DNA from 3 places in the Caenimonas terrae genome. Region 2 is predicted to be linked to each of the others. Evidence: predicted binding sites of a transcription regulator. Region 2 holds the regulator's gene; each other region holds the start of a gene.
What was found. Region 2 encodes LexA, which represses DNA repair genes until DNA is damaged. Its sites were predicted from a motif close to ACTGTATNNNNATACAGT; they were not measured.

Region 1 (4,629 bases), on a different contig from region 2:
CCCGGCCCACGGCGCCTCCCACCGGCAGTTCCATCCGGATGCGCAGCGGCGCCCGGTCCGCCATCTGCGGCGGCGCTGCCGGCTTGAGCAGGGTGTACAGCTGCATCACGGTCTTGACGTAGTTGCGCGTCTCGCGGTAGTTGGGAATGCGGTTGCCGGCGCGCTGCACCGCGCCCTCGCCGGCGTTGTAGGCGGCCAGCGCCAGCTCCAGCTGGCCGGGGAACAGCCGGATCAGGTCGCTGAGGTAACGGCTGCCGGTGCGGATGTTGGTGCGCGGGTCGGCCAGCTTCTGGTCCAGCGTGCGCTTGCGGTCGCCGGCCAGGCCGTAGCGCTGCGCGGTGGCCGGCAGCACCTGCATCAGGCCGATCGCGCCCTTGGGCGAGACGGCGTCCACGTCGAAGCCGGATTCGGTGGCGATCAGCGCCTGCAGCAGTTCGTAATCGATGCCCTGCGCGCTGGACGCCTCGCGCAGGTGCCTCCGCACTTGCAGGTAGCCCGGCGCCTTCTCGATGTAGGCCAGTAGCCGGGGCGGCGCGCCGCCTGCCGCCGGCGGCGGCGCCGCCAGCCCCTGGCTGGTGTCGAAGCTCTGGCCGCCGCGGTAGAACAGCTGGTAGCGCTCGTCCACCTTCTCGGCGGCGAAATGGGCCACGCCCTTGTCGTCCACGAAGCCGTAGATGTCGGCGTGCGCCAGCGGCAGCAGCCCCGTCATCAGCGCGAGCACGGCCAGCAGCTTCCTCATGCGTGCATCTCCAGGCCGAGGCTGCGGCGGCCGCTGAATTCGGATTGCAGCATCGACATCACCACCAGCGACTCGTAGCCGGCCGCGACCTTGACGGCGTCGCGCAGCCGGCCTTCCACCACGAAGCCCTCGCTGTCGTACAGCGCCTGGGCCCGGCTGTTGCCTTCCTTCACGTCCAGCCACAGCCGGTGCGCGCGCAGGTCGTCGAAGGCCACCTTCTTGGCCACCCGCAGCGCGGCGCGGCCGTAGCCGGCGCCCTTGCTCTGGACCACCATGCGCTTCAGTTCCAGCGACTGGTTCTGGCTGCGGCAGCCGATCAGGATCAGGAAGCCGACCGCGTCCAGGCCGGCGCCGCCCTCGATGACGAAGTGGCGGAAGTCCGGAAAGCGGATCGCCGCCTCGTGCTGGGTGCGCTCCCAGGGCGTGATGAACTGCAGGTTCTGCGGATCGTTTTCCAGCGACAGCACGTACTCGATGTCGCTGCTCATGGTCGGGCGCAGCCGCACCCGGGCGGTCGCGCGTGAAGGGGAACTGGCGGCGAAGTTGGCGGCTGTCATGCGGCGCTCCGGTGCGGGCTCAGACGTCGATCTCCACGGCGTCGCCGTGCAGTTCCATGAGCTCGCGGCGCGAGGCGGCTTCGCCCTTGCCCATGAGCTTGGTGATCAGGTTCTCGGTCTGCAGGAAATCGGTGGCGCCCAGTTCCACCATCAGCAGCCGGCGGGTGTCGGGATTGAGCGTCGTTTCCCACAGCTGTTCCGCGCTCATCTCGCCCAGCCCCTTGAAGCGGCTGATGCTCCAGGCGTTTTCCTTCACGCCTTCCTTGCGCAGCTTGTCCAGGATGGCCGTCAGCTCGCCTTCGTCCAGCGCATAGCTCTTGGAGGCCGGCTTCTTGCCGCGGGCCGGCGCATCGACGCGGAACAGCGGCGGCCGCGCCACGTACAGGTGGCCGGTCTCGATCAGCTTGGGGAAGTGGCGGAAGAACAGTGTCAGCAGCAGCACCTGGATGTGCGAGCCGTCGACGTCGGCGTCCGACAGGATGCAGACCTTGCCGTAGCGCAGGCCGCTCATGTCCGGCGTGTCGTTGGGGCCGTGCGGATCGACGCCGATGGCCACCGCGATGTCGTGGATCTCGGTGTTGGCGAACAGGCGGTCGCGCTCCACCTCCCAGGTATTGAGCACCTTGCCGCGCAGCGGCAGCACGGCCTGCGATTCCTTGTCGCGGCCCATCTTGGCCGAGCCGCCGGCCGAATCGCCCTCTACCAGGAACACCTCGTTGTGGCTGATGTCCTTGCTCTCGCAATCGGTGAGCTTGCCGGGCAGCACGGCGACGCCCGAGCCCTTGCGCTTTTCCACCTTCTGGCCGGCCTTCTGCCGCACCTGCGCCGCGCGGATCGCCAGCTCGGCGAGCTTGCGGCCGTATTCCACGTGCTGGTTCAGCCACAGTTCAAGCGCGGGACGCACGAAGCTGGAGACCAGCCGCACGGCGTCGCGCGAGTTCAGGCGCTCCTTGATCTGCCCCTGGAACTGCGGGTCCAGCACCTTGGCGGACAGCACATAGGAAGCGCGGGCGAACACGTCCTCCGGCAGCAGCTTGACGCCCTTGGGCAGCAGCGAGTGCAGCTCGATGAAGCTCTTGACCGCGGTGAAGAGGCCGTCGCGCAGGCCGCTCTCGTGGGTGCCACCGGCGCTGGTGGGGATCAGGTTGACGTAGCTCTCGCGCACCGGCTGGCCGTCCTCGGTGAAGGCGACGCACCACTGCGCGCCCTCGCCCTCGGCGAAGTTCTCGTTGCTGTCGGCGAAGCCCTCGCCCTCGAACAGCGGGATCACCGGATCGGCATTGAGCGTCTGCATCAGGTAGTCGCGCAGGCCGCCCTTGTACTGCCAGCTCTGGGTCTCCTTGGTCTTCTCGTTGACCAGGGAGACCGTGACGCCGGGCATCAGCACCGCCTTGCTGCGCAGCAGGTGGGCCAGTTCCGCCATCGGCAACTGCGCAGTCTCGAAGTACTTGGGGTCGATCCACACCCGCACCGTGGTGCCCTGGCGGCGGTCGCCCTCGGCCATCTTGCGCAGCTGCAGCTGTTCGGCGACGTCGCCGGCCTCGAACACCAGCCGGGCGACCATGCCTTCGCGGTGGGTCGTCACCTCCAGCCGCTTGGCCAGCGCGTTGGTGACGGAGACGCCGACGCCGTGCAGGCCGCCGGAGAAGCTGTAGGCGCCGCCCTTGCCCTTGTCGAACTTGCCGCCGGCGTGCAGCCGGGTGAAGACCAGCTCCAGCACCGGCGCGTTCTCCTCGGGGTGCATGCCGAACGGGATGCCGCGGCCGTCGTCCTCGATGCTGACCGAGCCGTCCGGATGCAGGATCACCTTGATCCGCTTGCCGTGGCCGGCCAGCGCCTCGTCGGCCGCGTTGTCCAGTACTTCCTGGATCACGTGCAGCGGGTTGTCGGTGCGCGTGTACATGCCCGGCCGCTGCTTGACCGGCTCCAGGCCCTTGAGGACGCGGATCGAGCCTTCTGAATAGTCGCTGGGTGGTTTGACTGCCATGTTGCGGCGGATTGTAGACCCGGCATCCGGAAATGACTGGATGAACGTACAGCCGGCCATTCATGCACTGCGGTCATCAGCGGCCGCAAAAACTTTCAAGGGACCGGGCCACGGCCATTCGCTAAAGTCGCGGGATGCCGAACGCGCCTGCCTCCCCCCGCCTGTCCATGCTGCAGGTGCTCGCCTGCGGCGCCGCCATCGTCACCCTGTCGATGGGCATCCGCCACGGCTTCGGCCTGTGGCTGCAGCCGATCACCCAGGCCCAGGGCTGGACCCGCGAGAACTTCGCTTTCGCCATCGCCATCCAGAACCTGGCGTGGGGCTGCTTCGGCATCTTCGCCGGCATGGTGGCGGACCGCTTCGGCGCCTTCCGGGTGATCGTTGGCGGCGCGCTCCTGTATGCGGCCGGCCTGGCCGGCATGGCGCTGGCGCCCACCGTCTTCACCTTCACGCTGACGGCCGGCATCCTGATCGGCGCGGCCCAGGCCGGAACGACCTACGCCGTGGTCTACGGGATCATCGGCCGCCAGATCGACCCGGCAAGACGGTCCTGGGCGATGGGCGTGGCGGCCGCCGCCGGCTCGTTCGGGCAGTTCCTGATGGTGCCGGTGGAGGGTCTGCTGATCGCCAACCTGGGCTGGCAGCAGGCGCTGCTGGCGCTCAGCCTGGCGGTGCTGCTGGTCGCGCCGCTGGCCTTCGGCCTGCGCGAACCGGGCTTCGCCGGCGCCGCTGCGCCCAGGCGCGAGCAGACCATCATGCAGGCGCTGCGCGAAGCATTGAAATACCCCAGCTTCCAGCTGCTGATGGCCGGTTACTTCGTCTGCGGCTTCCAGGTGGTGTTCATCGGCGTGCACATGCCCAGCTACCTCCGGGACAAGGGCCTGTCGCCGCAGGTGGCCAGCTACGCGCTGGCGCTGATCGGCCTGTTCAACGTGTTCGGCACCTACATCGCCGGCGTGCTCGGCCAGAAGCTGGCCAAGCGCAAGATCCTGGCCTTCATCTACATCGCGCGCTCGGTGGCGATCGCCCTCTTCCTGGCGCTGCCGCTGTCGCCGCTGTCGGTCTACCTGTTCAGCGCGGTGATGGGCCTGCTGTGGCTGTCCACGGTGCCGGTGACCAACGCCTCGGTGGCCGGCATCTTCGGCGTCTCCCACCTGTCGATGCTCAGCGGCTTCGTGTTCTTCAGCCACCAGATCGGCTCCTTCATGGGCGTCTGGCTGGGCGGCCTGCTGTACGACCGCACCGGCAGCTACGACATCGTCTGGTACATCGCGATCGCACTGGGCGTGTTCGCGGCGCTGGTGAACCTGCCGGTGCGCGAGGCGCCGATCGCGCGCGCCCCGCTG
Region 2 (4,629 bases):
ATGGGATGGCCTGGGGCGCGGACTTCAGCGCCTGACCTGGAGCGCGCCAGGATTGACGATGTTGGTCGGCGTGCCGCGGATGAAATTGACCACGTTGTCGAACGCGGCGCCGAAATACAGCTCGTAGCTGTCCAGTTCCACGTAGCCGATGTGCGGGGTGCAGATGCAGTTTTCCAGCCGCAGCAGGGCGTGGCCCTGCAGGATCGGCTCGCTTTCGAAGACGTCGATCGCGGCCATCCCGGGCCGGCCGCGGTTGAGCGCCGCGATCAGCGCTTCCGGCGCCACCAGTTCCGCCCGCGAGGTGTTCACCAGCAGGGCGGTGGGCTTCATCCGCCCCAGGTCTTCCAGCGTGACGATGCCGGTCGTCTCCTCGTTCAGCCGCAGGTGCAGGCTGAGCACGTCGCTTTCGGCGAACAGCTCCTCGCGGCTGTTGGCGGCCTGGTGGCCGTCGGCGGCGGCCTTTTCGCGCGCCGCCTGCCGGCCCCACACCAGCACCTGCATGCCGAAGGCCTTGCCGTAGCCGGCCACCAGCTGGCCGATCTTGCCGTAGCCCCAGATGCCCAGCGTCTTGCCCCTGAGCACCATGCCCAGGCCGTAGTTGACCGGCATCGACGCCGACTTCATGCCCGACTGCTGCCAGCCGCCGTGCTTGAGGGTGGAGATGTACTGCGGCAGCCGGCGCATCGCGGCCATGATCAGCGCCCAGGTCAGTTCGGCGGGCGCCACCGGTGAGCCCACGCCCTCGGCCACCGCGATGCCGCGCTCGGTGCACGCTTCCACGTCCAGGTGGCTGCCGACCCGGCCGGTCTGGGCGATCAGGCGCAGCCGCGGCAGCTTTTCCACCAGCTGGCGCGTGATGTGGGTGCGCTCGCGGATCAGCACGATGATGTCGGCATCGCGCAGCCGCACCGACAGCTGGCCGATGCCCTTGACGGTGTTGGTGTAGACCTTGGCCGGATAGGCCTCCAGCTTGGAGGCGCACTGGAGCTTGCGCACCGCGTCCTGGTAATCGTCGAGGATCACTACGTTCATCCGGCAATTGTGCCCTGAGCGCAGCGTGCCCAGCGCGCCGGCCTGCCGAAGCCGCTAGCATGGCGTACCTTTTCAGTCGTACCCAGGAGACGCAGATGACGATTTCGATGTACACGGCCAGCGTGCCGGTTTTCAAGAACATGCTGGGCAACCTGAGCCACTTCCTGGACAAGGCCCAGGCCAATGCCGAGGCCCGCAAGTTCGATCCGCAGGTGCTGGTGGACTGCCGGCTGGCGCCCGACATGCTGCCGCTGAAGAAGCAGGTGCAGATTGCCTGCGACGCCTGCAAGAACGGCGCGGCCCGGATCGCCGGCGTGGAGGCGCCCAAGTTCGAGGACAACGAGGCGACGCTGGCCGAGCTGAAGGAGCGCATCCGCAAGACGCTGGACTTCCTGGACAGCGTGCCGCGCAGCCAGCTCGAGGGCACGGACGGCAAGGACATCACCTTTCCCGCCGGGCGCGACGTCACGCGCACCCTCAAGGGCGAGGCCTACCTGCTGAACGTCGCCCTGCCCAATCTGTTTTTCCACGTCACCACGGCCTATGCCATCCTGCGGCACAACGGCGTCGAGCTGGGCAAGGGCGACTACCTGACCGGCGGCCGCAGCTAAGCCCGGTTAACGGACGCGGCCCGCCTCCTGCGCTGCCAGCCTGTCCAGTTCGGCGCAGACGTCGGCCATCCGTCCGGAGATGACCATCCGGCCGGCGGCGGCCGACGCATGGGCGCCGTCTTCCACCCGCACCACGCGCAGCGGCCGGCGTGCCGGCAGCACGTTGCGCACCGCAGGACGCCAGGTGGGACGGGCCCGGCCCGGGCCCTTGCCGCAGGCGGCGGCCGGCGCCGCAACCATGCGGCCGACCCGCTGCGGCGGCCGGGCCGGTGCGCTGGCCAGCCAGCCGGCAAGCTGCTGCAGCGGCGCGAACAGCCCGCTGAACGTCATCAAGGTGATTCCCATTGCATGCTCCTGTGAAAGGTCAGACACAGGCAGGATTGCGATTGCGAGGCCGGCCGCAGGGTGATGGCGCCTTGCGCCATACGCCCGCCACCTGCGGCGGCCCGGAAAGGCGCAGCTACATCAGCATGGTGTTGCGGATCAGGCCGACCGCCAGGCCCTCGATCTCGAAGGGCTCGCCGGGTTCCACGACGATGGTTTGGTAGTCGGGGTTCTCGGCGTGCAGCTCGATCAGGTGCTTGTTGCGGCGGAAGCGCTTGACGGTGACGTCGTCGCCCAGGCGGGCCACGATGATCTGGCCGTTCTTGGCCTCCTTGGTGGCCTGCACCGCCAGCAGGTCGCCATCCATGATGCCGGCATCCCGCATCGACATGCCGCGCACCTTGAGCAGGTAATCAGGCCGGCGCTGGAACAGCGTGTTTTCCACGTAGTAGGTCTGGTCCACATGCTCCTGCGCCAGGATCGGCGAGCCGGCGGCCACCCGGCCGATCAGCGGCAGGGCCAGCTGGGCCAGGCTTTGCAGCGGCAGCGAGAACTGCTTGGTGCGCGACTCGTGGATGGTGCGCAGCGTCTCGCTGTTCAGACGGATGCCGCGGGAGGTGCCGCTGACCAGCTCGATCACGCCCTTGCGGGCGAGGGCCTGCAGGTGTTCCTCGGCGGCGTTGGCGGACTTGAATCCCAGCTCCGCCGCGATCTCGGCGCGCGTGGGCGGGGCGCCGGTGCGTGCAATCGCGCTCTGGATCAGGTCCAGAATCTGCTGCTGGCGGGCGGTGAGCTTGGGCGTTTCGAGCATGGGGCGACTCCTGGTGGATGCACTGGAGGAGAGAGGGAAGAAGAGGCACTCACTGTCTTAATATCCAGTAGCTGTATTTTTAACCAGTTTGGAGAAGTTTGCAAGTGAATCGGCCAAAAATTGTGGTACTCGGCACCGGCGGCACGCTCGCCGGCAGCTCGCACTCGCGCAGCGACAACGTCGGCTACACGGCCGCAACGCTTTCCATCTCGCAGCTGCTGGGCGAAATCGACGCGCTGCGCGACCTGCCGCTGGTCACCGAGCAGGTGGCGCAGATCGACAGCAAGGACATGGACGCTGCGGTGTGGACGCGACTGGCCCAGCGCTGCGCGCACTGGCTGGCGCAGGACGATATCCAGGGCATCGTCGTTACGCACGGCACCGATACGCTGGAGGAAACGGCGTCCCTGCTGCAGGCGCTGCTGGCACCGGTCAAGCCGGTGGTGCTGACCTGCGCGATGCGGCCGGCCACGGCGCTGGCGCCCGACGGGCCGCAGAACATCGTGGACGCGATCGCCGTGGCTCGCTGGCCCGGCGCGCGCGGCGTGGTGGCGGTCTGCGCCGGAGCCATCCACGGCCCGCTGGATGTCAGAAAGACGCACACCTACCGGCTCGATGCCTTCAGCTCCGGCGATGCCGGGCCGCTGGGCTATGTGGAGGAAGGCGGCGTGCGGCTGCTGCGAAGCTGGCCGCAACCGGACGCGTCATCGCATTCCGCGATGGCGGCGCTGGCCGATGGCGGCGACTGGCCGTGGGTGGAAATCGTCAGCAGCCATGGCGGCGCCGATGGCCGGGCGGTGCAGGCGCTGGTGGCGGCGGGTGTCAGGGGGCTGGTGGTTGCCGGCACCGGCAACGGGACCATCCACCACCTGCTGGAAGCCGCGCTGCGCAAGGCGCAGCAGCAGGGGGTGCGGGTGGTGCGCTCGACCCGCTGCGCGCAAGGCGTGGTGCTGGGGCATGCCGACGGATCGTTCGAGTCGGCCGGCGGTCTGTCGCCGGTGAAGGCGCGCCTCGCGCTGCAGCTGGAGCTGCTGGCTACTGCGACAGCGCCGCCAGCGCGCGCTGGGTGATTTCCTCGACGCTGCCGGTCCCGCTGATGCGGTGGTACTTGGGCGCGCTGGCCGGTTCGGCCCGCGCCCATGCCGAGTAGTAGTCCACCAGCGGGCGGGTCTGCTGGGCATAGACCTCGAGCCGCTTCTTGACGGTCTCTTCCTTGTCGTCCTCGCGCTGGATCAACGCTTCGCCGGTGACATCGTCGCGGCCCTCGACCTTGGGCGGATTGAACTTGACGTGGTAGGTTCGGCCCGAGGCGGTGTGCGAGCGGCGCCCGCTCATGCGCTCCACGATCGCCTCGAACGGCACGTCGATTTCCAGCACGTGATCGAGCTTGACGCCGGCCGCCTTCATCGCGTCGGCCTGCGGAATGGTGCGCGGGAAACCGTCGAACAGGAAGCCGTTGGCGCAATCGGGCTGCGCGATGCGCTCCTTGACCAGCCCGATGATGATGTCGTCGCCCACCAGCGCGCCCGAGTCCATGACCTTCTTGGCGGCCACGCCCAGCGGCGTGCCGGCCTTGACCGCGGCGCGCAGCATGTCGCCGGTGGAGATCTGCGGGATGCCGTACTTCTGGCAGATGAAGGTCGCTTGCGTGCCTTTGCCAGCGCCGGGCGCGCCCAACAGAATCAGTCTCATGGATGTCCTCGGATGGTTGGATCTGGCAGCTTGTGGCGCGGGGGCCGCGCGCCCCGCGCCGCTGCGCTCGTTGCTGCAAAGGATAGCATGCAGGCTTGCCCCGACCTGACGTGGTGGAAGCGGGCGGCGAGCGTTAAAACAGCTTGCGCACGCGCTCCA
Region 3 (4,629 bases), on a different contig from region 2:
GGCCTTCGTGCAGCGGATCGCCGCGCTGCCGCCGGTGGCGCGCGCGATCGAGCGTGAGCGCCTGCAGCTGAACCTGTTCAAGCCTGCCTAGGCGGGCTTCGGCTCGCCGACCACGAAGCGCACCGTCACCCGCGTGCCGGGCGGAACCTGGCCCGGATGGGCATCTTCCAGCGTGACGCTGGCGTCGTGCTGGCGCGCGATCTCCAGCACGATCGGCAGGCCCAGCCCCGAACCGTCGACGTTGGTGCCCAGCGCCCGGTAGAACGGCTGGAACACCAGCTCGCGCTCCGCCGCGGGGATGCCCGGGCCCGAATCCTCCACCTGCAGCACCAGCACATGGCCGAAGGGATCGGCCAGCACGCGCGCCGTGATGACGCCCGGATGGTCGGCGCTGGAGGGCGTGTAGCTGATCGCGTTGTCCAGCAGGTTGCGGATCATTTCCTTGAGCAGCGTCGGGTTGCCCGGCAGGGTGACGCCGGGCGCGCCGGGGCGGGCGCCGTCATAGCCCAGGTCGAAGCGCTTGTCCATCGTGCGGGGCAATGAGTCCTGCACCGCCTCCATCGTCAGCTGCGCCAGGTCGCAGGGCTGCCGCGCGATGGTGTGCTGGCCGCTGCTTTCGGCCCGCGCCAGCGCCAGCAGCTGGTTGACGGTGTGCGTGGCGCGCACGCTGGAGCGGCCGATCTGCTTGAGCGACTGCTTCAGTTCCTCGGCGTTGGAGCCCTCGCGCTGCGCCAGATCGGCCTGCATCCGCAGCCCCGCCAGCGGCGTCTTGAGCTGGTGCGCGGCATCGGCCAGGAACCGCTTCTGGGTGGCGATCGAATCCTTCAGCCGGGTCAGCAGGTCGTTGATCGAGGACACCAGCGGGGCCACTTCCAGCGGCACGGCCTTGTCGTCGAGCGGGCTGAGGTCGTCGGGCTTGCGCTGGCGGATCCGCTCTTCCAGCTGGGACAGCGGCTTGATGCCGCGCACCAGCGCCAGCCAGACCAGCAGCACCGCCAGCGGCAGGATCACGAACTGCGGCAGCATCACGCCCTTGATGATCTCGGTGGCGAGCACCGAGCGCTTCTCGCGCGTCTCGGCCACCTGCACCAGCGCGGGCTGCGAGTCCGGCAGGTCGAGCTTGACCCAGGTGTAGGCAATGCGCACGTCCAGGCCGCGCATTTCGTCGTCGCGCAGGCGCACTTCGCCGGCCAGCGGCCGGTCTTCCTCGCGCGGGGCCGGCAGGTCCTTGTCGCCGCTGAGCACCTCGCCCCTGGCGCCGAGCACCTGGTAGTAGACGAGGTCCGAGTCGTCGGCGCGCAGCAGCTCGCGGGCCGGCTGCGGCAGGTTGAACACCACGCGCTGGTTCTGCACCGTCACCAGCTGCGCGAGGGCCTGCACGTTGTATTCCAGCGCGCGGTCGAACGGCTTGCCGGCGATGCTTTGCGCCACCAGCCAGGTCAGCGCCAGGCTCACGGGCCACAGCAGCAGCAGCGGCGTGAGCATCCAGTCGAGGATCTCGCCGAACAGCGAGCGCTGTTCGCGCTGGAAGATCTTCACTGAGCGCCGCCGGGCTGCCCCACGGCGCGAACGCCCCCTCGGGGGGCAGCGCAGTCCAAGAAGTGACCAGCGTGGGGGCTCATTGAGGGATTTTTTCCAGGCAGTAGCCCAGGCCGCGGACGGTGGCGATGCGGATCGGGCCCTTCTCGATCTTCTTGCGCAGCCGGTGGATGTAGACCTCGATCGCGTTGTTGCTCACTTCCTCGCCCCATTCGCACAGGCGCTCGACCAGCTGGTCCTTGCTCACCAGCCGGCCGGCGCGCTGCAGCAGCACTTCCAGCAGCCCGAGCTCGCGGGCGGAGAGTTCCACCATCTTGCCGTCGATGGTCGCCACCCGGCCGGCCTGGTCGTACACCAGCGGGCCGTGCTTGATCGTGCTGCTGGTGCCCCCCATGCCGCGGCGGGTCAGCGCGCGCACGCGCGCCTCCAGCTCCTGCAGGCTGAAGGGCTTGGCCATGTAATCGTCGGCGCCATAGTCCAGGCCCTTGACGCGCTCCTCGACGCTGTCGGCCGCGGTCAGGATCAGCACCGGCATCGACGAGCCCCGGCCGCGCAGCTTGCGCAGCACCTCGAGCCCGTGCATCTTCGGCAGCCCCAGATCGAGGATCAGCAGGTCGAACTCGTTGTTGGTCATCAGCGCGGCGTCGGCCTCGCTGCCGCTGGCCACGTGGTCCACTGCCGCACCCGATGCCCGCAGCGTCCGCAGCAGGCCGTCTGCCAGCACCTGGTCGTCTTCGGCAATCAGTATCCGCATGGCCTGTCTCCCGTTGTGGCGCGGCCTCCGGCTCCGGTCGCTGCTTAAATTCTAGGCGCTGCCGCCGGCGTAAGCCTCCAGGCCCAGCGCGACCACGGCGGCGATCTCGTCGCCGACTTCGGCGCGGAACTCCGCTTCCGCCTGGGCCACCGCTTCCTTGAATGCCTGCAGCCAGGCCAGCCCGCTGTCGGTGAAGCGGACCAGGCGGGCCCGGGCATCGCGGCTGTCCTTTTCCCGCAGCACCAGCCCCCAGGCTTCGCACTGGTCGACCAGGTCGCCCATCGCCTGCTTGCTCATGCCGGCGCTTCGGGCCAGGTCGGTCAGGCGCGCGCCGTCGATCGCGAGATGGCGGGTGATGTGGATGTGCGCCGCGCTGACCTGGCCGCGCGCGGCCAGGTTGGACAGGGCCAGCGGCACGTCGACGTTGTGGGCCATCAGGTGCAGCACACGTTCGTCGAAGCGCCGCATCGCGTGCCCCAGCAGGCGCCCCAGGTGGACCGGGCGGCGGGTTTCGGAAAGCGCTTCCAGCATCATCGGAAGATGGTAAGGCAAACTGACGAAAAAACGGGTTTACCTTCCGCAAGCTGACGCGTTACATTACTGGTCAAGCATCCAGCCTGTGAATAAAAACAACTGGATCGATCAACCCAAGTCATTGATTCACAAGGAGAAACCCATGGATGCACAAGTCAAAGGAACGCGGATCGGCGCCCCGGACAGCGACAAGGCCAAGGCCCTGGCGGCCGCACTGGCGCAGATCGACAAGCAGTTCGGCAAGGGCACGATCATGCGGCTGGGCGAGGGCGAGAAGCTCGAGGACATCCAGGTGGTCTCCACCGGCTCGCTCGGACTGGACATCGCGCTGGGCGTCGGCGGCCTGCCGCGCGGCCGGGTGATCGAGATCTACGGCCCGGAATCGTCGGGCAAGACCACGCTCACGCTGCAGGTCATCGCCGAGATGCAGCGCCAGGCCGGCACCTGCGCCTTCGTCGATGCCGAACACGCGCTGGACGTGCAATACGCGCAGAAGCTGGGCGTCAACCTGTCGGACCTGCTGATCAGCCAGCCTGACACCGGCGAGCAGGCGCTGGAAATCGTCGACAGCCTGGTGCGTTCCGGCGCGGTGGACCTGATCGTGGTGGACTCGGTCGCCGCGCTCACGCCCAAGGCCGAAATCGAAGGCGAAATGGGCGATTCGCTGCCCGGCCTGCAGGCCCGCCTCATGAGCCAGGCCCTGCGCAAGCTGACCGCCTCGATCAAGAAGACCAACTGCATGGTCATCTTCATCAACCAGATCCGCATGAAGATCGGCGTGATGTTCGGCAGCCCGGAAACGACCACCGGCGGCAACGCGCTGAAGTTCTACGCGTCGGTGCGCCTGGACATCCGCCGCACCGGCACCATCAAGAAGGGCGAAGAGGCGATCGGCAACGAGACCAAGGTCAAGGTGGTGAAGAACAAGGTGGCGCCCCCGTTCAAGACGGCGGAATTCGACATCCTGTTCGGCGAGGGCATCAGCCGCCACGGCGAGATCATCGACATGGGCGTCAACGCCCGCGTGCTGGAAAAGTCGGGCGCCTGGTATGCGTACAACGGCGAGAAGATCGGCCAGGGCCGCGACAACGCCCGCGAATTCCTGCGCGAGAACCCGGCGCTGGCGCGCGAGATCGAGAACAAGGTGCGCGAATCGCTGGAGATCCCGCTGCTGCCGGCAGACGTCGAGGAAGCCTGACTCAATCGGCGAGCCCGCGATGCCATTGCCCCGGCCGACACTGTCCCTGAAGGGCCGGGCCCTGCGGCTGCTGAGCGGCCGCGAGCACTCAAGGGCCGAGCTGGAAAGAAAGCTCGCCCCGCATGAAGAGGAGCCGGGCCAGCTGGCCCGCGTCCTCGACGAATTGCAGGCCAAGGATTTCATCAACGAGCAGCGGGTGGTCGATTCCGTCGTCCACCGCCGCGCCGGCAAGCTCGGCGCGCTGCGGATCCGCCAGGAGCTGCAGTCCAAGGGCCTGGACAGCGAGAAGGTGCAGGCCGCCCTGGCGGGGCTCAAGGCGGGCGAGCTGGAACGGGCGCGCGAGGTGTGGCGCCGCAAGTTCGACGCGCCACCGTCCGATGCGGCGGAGCGCGGCAAGCAGGCGCGCTTCCTGGCGGCGCGGGGCTTCGACGGGGAAGTGATCGGCAAGGTGCTGAGCCGCTCCCCGCGGCAATGACAGCGGCATAGCGCAAACCACGCCATGGAATAATGCCCCGCACAAGTCACGGGCGGCAAGGACATGGGGATGGACATCCTGGGGCGCATCTGGTCGGCGGCGCGCGGCGGCCGCAACTCCGCACCCGAA

Region 1: the regulator LexA is predicted to act here: its motif matches at 3,319-3,336, upstream of ACFPOE_RS09735 (DNA topoisomerase IV subunit B).
Region 3: the regulator LexA is predicted to act here: its motif matches at 2,893-2,910, upstream of recA (recombinase RecA).

What each region holds. Positions count from the first base shown of each region.
Region 1 is NZ_JBHSMF010000006.1:603,750-608,378, forward strand. It holds gene ACFPOE_RS09725 (lytic transglycosylase domain-containing protein) at 1-739, opposite strand, end outside; gene ACFPOE_RS09730 (GNAT family N-acetyltransferase) at 736-1,296, opposite strand; gene ACFPOE_RS09735 (DNA topoisomerase IV subunit B) at 1,316-3,283, opposite strand; gene ACFPOE_RS09740 (MFS transporter) at 3,418-4,629, shown strand, end outside.
Region 2 is NZ_JBHSMF010000010.1:88,647-93,275, forward strand. It holds gene ACFPOE_RS19610 (MFS transporter) at 1-2, opposite strand, end outside; gene ACFPOE_RS19615 (D-2-hydroxyacid dehydrogenase family protein) at 25-1,032, opposite strand; gene ACFPOE_RS19620 (DUF1993 domain-containing protein) at 1,128-1,643, shown strand; gene ACFPOE_RS19625 (hypothetical protein) at 1,650-1,988, opposite strand; gene lexA (transcriptional repressor LexA) at 2,104-2,778, opposite strand; gene ACFPOE_RS19635 (asparaginase) at 2,883-3,848, shown strand; gene adk (adenylate kinase) at 3,814-4,470, opposite strand; gene kdsB (3-deoxy-manno-octulosonate cytidylyltransferase) at 4,604-4,629, opposite strand, start outside.
Region 3 is NZ_JBHSMF010000002.1:799,150-803,778, forward strand. It holds gene ACFPOE_RS03935 (glutathione S-transferase family protein) at 1-91, shown strand, start outside; gene ACFPOE_RS03940 (sensor histidine kinase) at 88-1,539, opposite strand; gene ACFPOE_RS03945 (response regulator) at 1,619-2,293, opposite strand; gene ACFPOE_RS03950 (MarR family winged helix-turn-helix transcriptional regulator) at 2,345-2,827, opposite strand; gene recA (recombinase RecA) at 2,970-4,025, shown strand; gene recX (recombination regulator RecX) at 4,045-4,500, shown strand; gene ACFPOE_RS03965 (tetratricopeptide repeat protein) at 4,570-4,629, shown strand, end outside.